Regions from separate parts of the Microbacterium sp. SGAir0570 genome, predicted to be linked through region 1. Evidence: predicted binding sites of a transcription regulator. Region 1 holds the regulator's gene; the other holds the start of a gene.

Region 1 (6,005 bases):
ATCTGTGCCAGGGTCGTCGCGCGGGCGCGACAGGGGCTGCTGTGATCACGGTGCTCTCCCGGGGCGGACCGGGCGCGGGGGATATCGCGCAACCACCGGCCGCCGCAATGAGCATTCGACGTCACCGATGTGTTCGGCAAGTAGCGGAATGGTTAATTGTTTATCACCGGACAGAATGCTGGCGTGTCCGAGCTTCGACCTCGTATTCTCCCGCGCGCGAGGGTCGGCGGCAGTGCCCTCGCGCCGCCCCGGGTAGACTTCCCGGGACATGTCTCCGCGCGCACTCCAGCCGCTCGCGCCTGCCGCAACGCCGCCCGAGCTCATCCGCAACTTCTGCATCATCGCCCACATCGACCACGGCAAGTCGACGCTGGCCGACCGGATGCTGCAGATCACCGGCGTCGTCGCCGACCGCGACATGCGCGCCCAGTACCTCGACCGTATGGACATCGAGCGCGAGCGCGGCATCACGATCAAGAGCCAGGCGGTGCGGATGCCGTGGTCGAAAGACTCCGGCACGTTCGCGCTGAACATGATCGACACGCCCGGGCACGTCGACTTCACTTACGAGGTCAGCCGCTCTCTCGCCGCGTGCGAAGGAGCCATCCTGCTCGTCGACGCCGCACAGGGCATCGAGGCGCAGACCCTCGCCAACCTCTATCTCGCCCTCGAGAACGACCTGCAGATCATCCCCGTCCTCAACAAGATCGATCTGCCGGCGGCAGACCCCGAGAAGTACGCGGCCGAGCTCGCGAACCTGATCGGCGGCGACCCCGAAGACGTGCTCCGCGTCAGCGGCAAGACCGGGATGGGCGTCGAGGATCTGCTGGATCGCATCGTCGACCGCATCCCCGCACCCGTCGGCGATCCCGAGGCGCCGGCGCGCGCGATGATCTTCGACTCGGTCTACGACGCCTACCGCGGCGTCGTCACCTACGTCCGCATGGTCGACGGCAAGCTCGAACCGCGCGAGCGCATCCAGATGATGTCCACGCGCGCGACGCACGAGCTGCTCGAGATCGGCGTGTCGAGCCCCGAGCCGATCCCCACGAAGGGGCTCGGCGTCGGGGAGGTCGGCTACCTGATCACCGGTGTGAAGGACGTCCGCCAGTCCAAGGTCGGCGACACCATCACCAACCACCGGAAGCCGGCATCCGAGGCGCTGCCGGGATACACCGACCCCAAGCCGATGGTGTTCTCGGGCATCTACCCGATCGACGGCAGCGACTACGGCGACCTGCGCGAGGCCCTCGACAAGCTCAAGCTGTCGGACGCGTCGCTCCAGTACGAGCCGGAGACCTCGGTCGCGCTCGGTTTCGGATTCCGCTGCGGCTTCCTCGGGCTGCTTCACCTCGAGATCATCACCGAGCGCCTGTCGCGCGAGTTCGGTCTCGACCTCATCACGACGGCACCGTCGGTGACCTACGAGGTCGCGACCGACACGGGTGAGACCGTCGTGGTGACCAACCCGAGCGAATACCCCGACGGCCGCGTCGCCGAGGTGTCCGAGCCGGTCGTGAAGGTCGGCATCCTCGCCCCGAAGGACTACGTGGGCACGGTCATGGAGCTCTGCCAGTCGCGTCGCGGCACGCTCCTCGGCATGGACTACCTGAGCGAGGACCGCGTCGAGCTGCGCTACAACATGCCGCTGGGCGAGATCGTCTTCGACTTCTTCGACCACCTCAAGTCGCGCACGCAGGGCTACGCGAGCCTCGACTACGAGCCCGCCGGATCGCAGACCGCCGACCTGGTGAAGGTCGACATCCTCCTCCAGGGCGAGAAGGTCGATGCGTTCAGCTCGATCGTGCACCGCGAGAAGGCCTACGCCTACGGCACGATGATGACCGAGCGCCTGCGCAAACTCATCCCGCGCCAGCAGTTCGAAGTGCCGATCCAGGCCGCCATCGGCGCGCGGATCATCGCCCGCGAGAACATCCGGGCGATCCGCAAGGACGTCCTCGCCAAGTGCTACGGCGGTGACATCACGCGTAAGCGCAAGCTCCTCGAGAAGCAGAAAGAGGGCAAGAAGCGCATGAAGATGGTCGGTCGCGTCGAGGTTCCGCAGGAGGCCTTCATCGCCGCTCTGTCGGGTGACGTCGAGGGCAAGGACAAGAAGTAGCCCTTCCGGGAGCAACGAGGAGACCCATGCATCAGCGACGCGGGACCTTCCGAGACGAGACCGTCGACTACGCGGCGGTCGGTGCCACGCGCGCCCACGACCTCATGGCGTATCCGCCGGAGCACAGCATCCCGGCCGAAGACGCCTGGCGGATCGGCAGCGGGCAGGCACGCTTCGACACCGCCGCCGACCTTCTCATGTCGTGGGCCGCGCTCCGCGGGGCGGGTCTGCGTGTCGCCGACGTGCGGCCCGCCTCGGGACCGATGTACACCGGCGTCGCATTCGACGATCAGGGCAACGCCGTCGCTCCCAGCAGCATGGAGCACGAGCAGCGCTTCGCCGCGGACGGCACCCCGTACGTCGGAGCCGGAACCAAGCTCCAGGTCCACGGCCGGGTCGCGGGCCAGAGCGCGGATGCCGAACTGCGCGTGATCTTCGTCGACGAAGAGCCGCGCCGGGTGGCGTTCGCCCTCGGAACCGTCGGCGGTTCCGTCGTCAGCGGCGAGGAGTCGTTCCTCCTGGAGTGGCGCGATAACGACGAGGTCTGGTTCGTCGTGCGAGCGTTCGACCGCCCGACCGCCTTGGCCTACCGCATGCTGAAGGGGCTCGTCCGCCGTCGGCGCCGACTGCTCTTCCAGGGATATCTCCGCGCGATCTCGCCGCTGTACGCGACGCCCGGCGCCTGATGGGGGCGGCACTGCCGATCGGTGATCCGGTGCCGGCCGGCGGCACCCTACCGGACGACCTCGTCATCGACCCCGACGTGCCCTTCGGGGTCTACCTGCACGTCCCCTTCTGCCGGGTCCGGTGCGGATACTGCGACTTCAACACCTACACGGCCACCGAGCTGCGGGGCGCGCGGCAGGACGCGTACGCCGACGAGGTGCTGCGCGAGATCGCGCTGTCGGCGTCCGTGATCGACGAGCGCGGCCCCCGCCGTCCGGCGCAGACGGTGTTCTTCGGCGGCGGCACCCCCACGCTGCTTCCCGCCGGCGACCTCGCGCGGATGCTGCGGGGAGTACGTGACACCTTCGGCATCGCCGCCGGGGCGGAGGTCACCGTCGAGGCCAACCCGGACACGATGAGCGCGCGGGTCGCCGACGAGTTGGCCGCGGCCGGTGTGACGCGCCTGTCGATCGGCATGCAGTCCGCCGTACCGCACGTGCTGGCCGCGCTCGATCGCACGCATGACCCCGCGAACGTGTCCACCGCCGTCGCCGCCGCGCGGGGAGCCGGACTCGACGTCTCGGTCGACCTGATCTACGGTGCGCCGGGGGAGAGCCTCGACGACTGGCGGCGCTCGGTCGACACCGCGGTAGCGCTCGAGCCCGACCATGTGTCCGCCTACGCGCTGATCATCGAGGAGGGCACCCGTCTCGAGCGGCAGATCCGCCGCGGCGAGGTGCCCGCGCCCGACGACGACCTGCAGGCCGACATGTACGAACTGGCCGATGACCGACTCGCCGTCGCCGGCTTCTCCTGGTACGAGGTCTCGAACTGGGCCCGGTCGGCCGACCAGCGCTCGCGCCACAATCTCGCCTACTGGCGGGGAACCGACTGGTGGGGATACGGACCGGGCGCCCACAGCCACCTCGCGGGCCTGCGATGGTGGAACGTCAAGCACCCGGCCGCATACGCTCAGCGTCTTGCAGCAGGCGATTCACCCGCGGCCGGACGCGAGCGCCCCGATGCCGATGCCCGTCGTCTGGAGTCCGTGCTCCTGCGTTCGCGGATCATCGACGGACTCGCGATCGACGATCTGGACGCCGAGGCACGCCCGTCCGTGGCCTCCCTCATCGCCGACGGTCTCATCGAAGGCGCCGCAGCCGTACGCGGTCGCGTCGTCCTCACCCGGCGCGGACGTCTCATGGCCGATGCGGTCGTGCGCGCGCTCACGGAGTGATCGCGAGGAGACGCGCCGCGTCGCCCACGCGGTAGAATTGGCACTCGCAGACATCGAGTGCCAAACAGGAGGTGACGGACATGGTCTCAGAGCGCGGACTGCAGGTGCTGCGGGCGATCGTGCAGGACTATGTCGACACCCGCGAGCCCGTGGGAAGCAAATCGATCGTCGAACGCCACGCCTTCGGCGTCTCGGCCGCGACGATCCGCAACGACATGGCGCTCCTCGAGGACGAGGAGCTCATCGCAGCGCCCCACACGTCATCCGGACGCGTCCCGACCGACAAGGGATACCGCGTCTTCGTCGATCACCTGGCGGGGCTGCGTCCTCTGAGCGCGGCCCAGCGCGCGGCGATCACGACCTTCCTCGACGGCCCGACCGACCTCGACGACCTTCTCGTCCGCACCGTGCGCGCTCTCACCCAGCTGACCGGCCAGGTCGCGATGGTGCAGTATCCGTCGTTCGCCCGCGCCCAGGTGTCGCACCTCGAGCTGGTCGACCTCGGCGGCGGACGTCTCGTCGTCATCGTCGTGACCGATACCGGCCGCGTCTCGCAGCGCGTGGGAGTCGTGCGGACCGTGCTCGATGAAGGGCAGTTCGCCGTGGCCAAGGCGACGCTGCGCGCGGCCGTCACCGGCGCGGCCGTTCGCGATGCGGTCACCGCCGTCTCGGCGCTCGCGGAGGGTGACTCGGTCGGCGATCCGATCGGCGACGCGGTGCGGGAGATCGCTCGGATCCTCGTCGAAGAGCTCGAGACGTTCCGCCAGGACCGGCTCGTGATGGCTGGAACGGCCACCCTCGCCCGCCGCGAGGCCGACTTCCGCGGAAGCATCTACCCGCTCCTCGAGGCCATCGAGGAGCAGGTGACTCTGCTCAGGCTCATGGGCGAGATGGTCGCCGACGACCGTGGCGTCGCAGCCCGTATCGGCCGCGAGAACGAGCCGTACGGGCTGTCCGAGGCGTCGGTCGTCACGAGCGACTACGACGTCCCGGGCTCGCGCGCCCGGGTCGGGCTCATGGGCCCCACCCGTATGGACTACCCGACGAACCTCGCGACGGTCCGCGCCGTCGCGCATTACCTCAGCCGGCTCCTCGACGAAGACGAGAAGTCCCGCTGACCCCCACCCACCCACGCCCCTCCGGGCGGAAAGGCGATCCGTGGCTGACCACTACGAGGTCCTGGGCGTCGCGCGCGACGCGTCGCCCGACGAGATCAAGAAGGCGTACCGACGCCTGGCACGAGAACTGCACCCCGACGTGAACCCGGGCGAGGATGCGTCCGAGCGGTTCAAGCTCGTCACACACGCTTACGACGTCCTCAGCGACCCCGAACAGCGTCAGCGCTACGACATGGGCGGCGACTCCGCCGGGGGCTTCGGCGGAGCCGCGGGCTTCGGCGGATTCAGCGACATCTTCGAGACCTTCTTTGGCGGCGGCGCCGGAGGCGGTGGTCGTGCCGGGCGCCCGCGCTCCCGACGCGAACGCGGGCAGGACGCCCTCGTCCGGGTCACGCTCGAGCTGGGCGACGTCGTGTTCGGCGTGCATCGCGACATCGAGGTCGACACCGCGGTGCTCTGCGACACGTGCCAGGGCTCGTGCTGTCAGCCCGGAACGCAGCCGGTGACCTGCGACGTCTGCCACGGCGCGGGCAACGTGCAGCGCACCGTGCGCAGCCTCCTGGGCAACGTCGTGACGTCGCAGCCCTGCAATGTCTGCCAGGGCTACGGCACGACGATCCCGTACCCGTGCACGACCTGCCAGGGGCAGGGACGCGTCCGGGCGCGCCGGACCGTCTCGCTCGACATCCCCGCCGGCGTCGAGACGGGACTGCGCCTGCAGCTTCCCGGATCCGGCGAGGTCGGCCCGGCCGGCGGCCCCAACGGCGACCTCTACCTCGAGGTCACGGTCGCTCCGCACGACGTGTTCAGCCGCGAGGGCGACGACCTGCTCGCCACGCTCGAGGTGTCGATGCCCGACGCCGTC
Region 2 (6,005 bases), 980 kb from region 1:
GAGGCCGCGAGGACGGGATCGATGTGCAGCGTCGCGGTCACCTCACGGAACGGCTGCTTCCAGTCGGTGCCGTTGACGTCCCAGTAGAACTCCAGCCCGGTGTCGGCGAAGTCCCACACGACGTTTTCGAGGTCGTAGGTGAAGACGAAGGTGTTCCGCCCGTGCAGGTACCCGGGCTCGCGCGTCAGGATGCCGAGCGTGCCGTCCTCGCTGTCGGTGTCGACGGGACGGGCCTGCCCGTTCTCGTCGGTGACGGAGATGAGCTGCGGATGCAGCGGCTGCCCGTTGTAGGTCTCGGGCAGAAGACGGCGCATGCCGCGGTTCTGATCCGACTCGGGGAACTCGGCGACGAAGGTCTCGACGACCCGCATCCGCGCCGTGCCGTCCTCGTCGCGGGTGAGGGTGTAATCGACGGAAAGCGAATCGAAGACGAACGCGTCGACATCGGCGGATTCGTCTTCGGATGCCGCGGCGGGGGCCGTCAGTCCGAAAAGGCCTGTGATCAGCATGAGGACCACGACCGCGAGTGCCGCCCGGGTGCGACGCATCATGCCGACCAGCTTAGGCGGGCAGTAAAGTTGTCGCCATGAGCGATCGTCGTCGTGCCGTGGCAGCGTGGGAGAGCCTGTTCCGCGCGCAGCACGAGATCTTCGACGACATCAGCAACGACTTCGCCGGCGATGAGCTCACGCAAGCCGAGTACGACGTCCTTCTCACGGTCGTGCGCGGCACCGGTCATCGGGCGCGGCTGCGCGATGTCACGGCCAACATGCTCATCAGCCAGCCGAGCGTGTCGCGCCTGGTCGACCGGATGGTCTCGCGCGGCCTCATCACCAAGTGCGGTGACCCCACGGATGGGCGCGGCGCAATGCTCACGGCGACCCCGGAGGGCGTCTCAGCCTTCCGCCGGCTCGCTGCGGCCCACGGTCGCTCCATCGCCGAGCGGATGTCGGTGCTGTCGACCGAGGAGCTGCAGCAGCTCGAGCAGCTGACGACGAAGCTGCGCCGCCTGCCCTGACGCCCGGCGGAGCGGTCGGGCGGCGTCCCGCGGTGTCGTGGGGCGTCGCGCGGTGTCGTGGGGCGTCGTGCGGTGTCGATTCCTCCCCAGGCGGGACGGTGACCCGATGTTCCTTAATCGAACATAGGTCCGACTCACATGTCGCACCTTGCTGGCATCATGGGAACGTGACAGCGAATGGCGTGGGTGGCGAAGTGGGACGCGAGACCCCCACACCGTCGCAGGCGCTCGCTCTCTCGCGGTACGCGGAGGCGCTCGACCTCTCTCACGCCGCTGACATCGCCCGCACTCGGGCGCTGGCCGATCTGGGCCACGCCGCCCTGCACAACGCGCGCCGCGACGGCGTGCGCGGCATGGCGTCGGATATGGAGCTGCGGTCGGTGGCAGCCGAAGCGGCCGGGATGGCCCGGCTGACCGACCGCCGACTGCAGGGTGAGATCGACCACGCGATGACGGTCATCGACGACTACCCCACTGTGTTCGACGCGTGGGTGCAGCGGCGGATCGAACGCGGACACGTGGATCTGGTGGTGCGCGTCGGCGCGGGGGTGCCGGCTGCGATGCGGGATTCGTTCGCGGAGGCCGCGATCGGGGTGTGTGAGCGGGATGTGCCCTCTCGCGTGCGGGGTGCGCTGGAGACCCTGGCGGCCCGGTTGCATACGCAGACGTTCACAGAGCGGCACAAGACCGCGGTCGCGGAACGGTGCGTGCGCGTGTTCCACGGAACCGACGGAATGTCGAACCTCGTCGCCACCCTTCCGACCGTCATCGCCGCCGGGATACTCGACCGGCTCACGCAGATGGGACAGTCGGTGAAGGACGCCCGGGTCGCGGGCACTGGCGGTGCCGGGGCGGGCGGGGCGGATGCCGCTGGCCGGGGCGCCGGCGCGGATGCCGGGGAGAGTTCGGCGGCGGATGCCGCAGAAGCGGGCGAGCCCGCCGATACCCGGACGATGGACCAGCTGCGCGCGGACATCCTGGGCGACCTCGTTCTCGGCGGCGCGCCCGTGGTCGACCCGACCTACGGGACCGACCGGGCCGGTGGGCTGGGGGCGATCCGGGCACGCGTGCAAGTCGCCGTCGCCGCGGAGACACTGATGGGCAAGGACGAGAACCCCGCCGAAGCCGTCGGGGCCGGGCTCGTCGATGCCGACACCGTCCGACGACTCGCCGGGCAGGTCAGCGAATGGGACCGGCTCTTCATCGACCCGGTCATCCGCACACCGGTCGAGATCGACACCTATCGGCCCACCGCATCGATGAAGAAACTCCTGATGGTGCGGGACCAGCACTGCCGGTTCCCCGGATGCCGGCGCGCCGCGATCCGGTGCGAGATCGACCACACGATCGATTACGCCCTTGGCGGCCACACCCACATCTTCAACCTCGCCCACCTCTGCCAAAGACACCACTCGATGAAGCAGTTCACCAAGTGGGAGGTCAGACAGATCGGAGGCGGGGTTCTCGAATGGACCTCGCCCCTCGGCAGGACCTACCGCGAAGACGTTCCCATGCCGGCCGTCTGCTTCACCATCGACACCGCGAGCCCGCCACGGGATGCCGGAAGCGGCGGGCCACCGACGGACGAACCTCCACCGTTCTGAGTTCGGGGCGTGTGCCCGCGCACGTTCCGAGGCCGGGCACGACGGACTCGCGCGCCGTTGGTCAGCGGTGACGCATCGGCTCAGCCGCGACGCATCGGCGCATCCGCGCATCCGCGCATCCGCGACGCATTCGGCACCGACCCGCACGCGAAGGGCGGCCGCCGCCCCCGAGGGAGCTGCGGCCGCCCGTCGTGCGAACGCGGATCTGCGCGATCAGTTCTCGATCGGCACCACCGGCGCGGCTGCGTCGGTCGTGACCTCGACCTTGCGCGGCTTGGCCTTCTCGCTGACCGGGATGGTGACGGTGAGGACGCCGTTGTTGTACGTCGCGGCGATGCCCTCCGTGTCGACGCCCTGACCGAGGTTCAGCTGACGAAGGAAGCTCGCGGCTTCACGCTCGCGCGTGATCCACTTCACTCCGTCGCCGCTGGTGAGCGTGCGCTCGGCGCGGATCGTCAGCAGCTGGCCGTCCACGTCGATGTCGACCGAGCCCGGGTCGATGCCCGGCAGGTCGGCGGTCATCACGTAGTGGTCGCCGTCACGGTAGAGGTCCATCGGCATGCGACGGGGGCCGCGGCGCGTGTCGAAGAGGCTCGAGGCGATGCGGTCGAGGTCGCGGAACGGGTCGTAAGTAGCCATCGATCTTTCCCTTCTCTGATGCTTCATGTTGAGATCTGGAAGTTGAGCCCTGTCGACTCAACTGCATTCAGATTAGCACTCTCCCCCATCGAGTGCCAAGGGTTCTCGCACGGCGAACAGCGCCCCGGAGACGGGGCGCGCAAGGGCCTCTCAGCACTCGACGACGTTGACGGCGAGCCCGCCCTCGCTCGTCTCCTTGTACTTGTGCGACATGTCGATCCCCGTCTGCCGCATCGTCTCGACGACGGCATCCAGCGAGACGTAGTGCTGCCCGTCGCCCCGCAGCGCGAGGCGCGCAGCAGTGACCGCCGTCGACGCGGCGATCGCGTTGCGTTCGATGCACGGGATCTGCACGAGACCGCCGACCGGGTCGCACGTGAGCCCGAGGTGGTGCTCCATCGCGATCTCCGCCGCGTTCTCGATCTGCGCGTTGCTGCCACCCATGACCGCCGTCAGGCCCCCGGCCGCCATCGCGCACGCGGACCCGACCTCGGCCTGACACCCGCCCTCCGCACCCGAGATCGAGGCGTTCGCCTTGAAAAGCGAGCCGAGCGCCGTCGCGGTCAACAGGAACCGCCGAATCCCGCGCCGACGGTCGAGATCCTCCGAGGCCAGGCGCGACTCCGCCGCGAACCGCCACCAGTACATCGCCACCGCAGGAACAATCCCCGCGGCCCCGTTGGTGGGCGCGGTGACGACGCGTCCGCCCGACGCGTTCTCCTCGTTGACGGCGAGCGCGAACGCACCCAGCCACTCCCCCGGGAGCTCCCGTCCACCCGCGGCTTCGGCCGCCTCGAGCTGCGCGCGCATCGCACCCGCGCGCCGCCGCACGCGCAGCATCCCGGGCAACGTGCCCTCGGCACGCAAGCCCGCATCGACGCACCCCGACATCGCATCCCAGATCGCGTCGAGCCCCGCGGCGACCTCAGCCTCGGGCCGAAGCGCCTCCTCGTTGCGGCGCGCGAGCCCGGCGATGCTCACCCCGTCGCGCTCGCACAGCTCGAGCAGCTCGGCCGCCGTGCTGAACCGGTACGGCCACGCGACATCGCTGCTCGGTCCGCCTCCCGCTCCCCGCGGAGCGGCGTCTGCCCCCGCCCGGCGGATGAAGCCACCCCCGACCGAGAGATACGTGTCCGACGCGACGAGATGCCCGGCGGCATCCCACGCGCTCAGCGTCATCGCGTTCGGATGCTCCGGCAGTCGCGTCCGCGGCTCGAAGGTCACATCGCCTCGCGAGAACGGCACCGGATGCCGGCCCGCGAGCAGCAGAGGTGAGCCGTCCGTCCAGCTCGTCCACGCCGCGCGGACCGCATCGGGATCGACCGTCTCGGGCGCGTGGCCCTGCAACCCCGCGACCACCGCGTCGGGAGTGCCGTGCCCGATGCCGGTCGCTCCGAGCGACCCGTACAGCACGCAGCCGACGCGCACGACCTCGGGCAGCCTGCCGGCGGCCTCGAGCCCGACGGCGAAAGCTCGGGCGGCGCGCAACGGGCCGACCGTGTGGGAGCTCGAGGGTCCTACACCGATGGAGAACAGCTCGAACGCCGAGACGTAAGCGCTCACACCTCCAGGCTACGCCAGCATCTGCCGTACGCACCGGGCGACGTCAAGGGCCTGCCGACGGATACGCCACGCGCCTATCGTCGCGACCGATGACCACCCCATCCCACCCCCGTCTGGCATCGCTCAAGGCAGCCGCGCGCACCGCGGGTGGCGAGGCCTTCGCGGTCTCGCGCCTTCTGCTCGCCGGCAAGGCGGCCCTCGCCGCCGCGATCGCCTGGTACCTCGCGCCGTATGTGCCGTTCGCGCACGACGAGTACTCCTACTACGCGCCGCTCGGCGTGCTCGTGAGCATGTACCCGACGATCGCCGACTCCGCCAAGGCGGGCCTGCAAGCGCTGGGAGGCCTGGCCATCGGCATCGTGATCGGCCTCGCGGGACTGTGGATCGTCTCCGGACCCAGCCCGCGGATCGTCGGCGTGGCGATCGTCGTCGCCGCGGGCGTCGCCGTCGGCGGCATCCGAGCTCTCGGCACCGGCCGAGACTGGATCGCCATCGCGGCGCTGTTCGTTCTGCTGCTGGGCGCGAACGACGCCGGCGGCTTCTCGGTGTCGTACCTCGTGACGATGGCGTTCGGCGTGCTCATCGGGGTGGCCGTCAACCTCGCGCTCGTCCCACCCCTGTACCTCCGGCGGGCCTCCACCCGCCTGTCGCAGCTGCGCGACGCGGTCTCGGACCGGCTCGAGATGCTGGCGACCTCGGTCGCCGCCGGCGAACCCGCCGATTCGGCGGGCCAGCGCTACCTCGGAGAGATCCTCGACGCCGTCTCGGCCGACGTGCGCGAGGCCGCCCGCAGCCGCAAAGCCCATCCGCTCGCTCGGCGCCGCCGCGGCATCGAGGCCGAGAACGACCGTCGCTTGAGAGCGCTCGAGAACACTGTGCGCCAGACGATCGAGCTCGGCGACGGCATCGACGGCCTCCCCCTCACCCCCGACGCCGCGCCGCTGCGCGCCGAGCTCGCCGAGGCCGTACGGGCCACAGCGCAAGCCGTCGCACGACCTCTGGGCGACCCGGCGACGGCAGCCACGGTCGAGGATGCCGAGAAGGCGCTCGCCCGCGTCGTCGCAACGGTGCCCGCGGACGGCGATGGTCGCATCTCGCCGTGGACGCGCACCGCCGTCGATCTCAGCCGGATCATCGAGGCATCCCGCCCGTTCTCGTGAACCGGTGAATCAGCGAGCGGC

The links. Region 1 encodes HrcA, which represses chaperone genes, less so after heat shock. Its sites were predicted from a motif close to TTNGCACTCGNNNNNNNCGAGTGCNAA; they were not measured.
Region 2: a site for HrcA is predicted at 3,334-3,360, ahead of C1N74_RS03470 (Hsp20/alpha crystallin family protein). Genes of this name have one in related genera too.

Annotation. Positions count from the first base shown of each region.
Region 1 covers NZ_CP027929.1:1,736,200-1,742,204, forward strand. The annotation lists gene lepA (translation elongation factor 4) at 269-2,119, shown strand; gene C1N74_RS08305 (DUF1990 family protein) at 2,146-2,805, shown strand; gene hemW (radical SAM family heme chaperone HemW) at 2,805-4,022, shown strand; gene hrcA (heat-inducible transcriptional repressor HrcA) at 4,103-5,140, shown strand; gene dnaJ (molecular chaperone DnaJ) at 5,181-6,005, shown strand, end outside.
Region 2 covers NZ_CP027929.1:753,134-759,138, reverse strand. The annotation lists gene C1N74_RS03485 (DUF2207 domain-containing protein) at 1-551, opposite strand, end outside; gene C1N74_RS03480 (MarR family winged helix-turn-helix transcriptional regulator) at 587-1,018, shown strand; gene C1N74_RS03475 (HNH endonuclease signature motif containing protein) at 1,186-2,622, shown strand; gene C1N74_RS03470 (Hsp20/alpha crystallin family protein) at 2,836-3,261, opposite strand; gene C1N74_RS03465 (L-serine ammonia-lyase) at 3,412-4,824, opposite strand; gene C1N74_RS03460 (FUSC family protein) at 4,914-5,984, shown strand; gene C1N74_RS03455 (FAD-binding protein) at 5,994-6,005, opposite strand, start outside.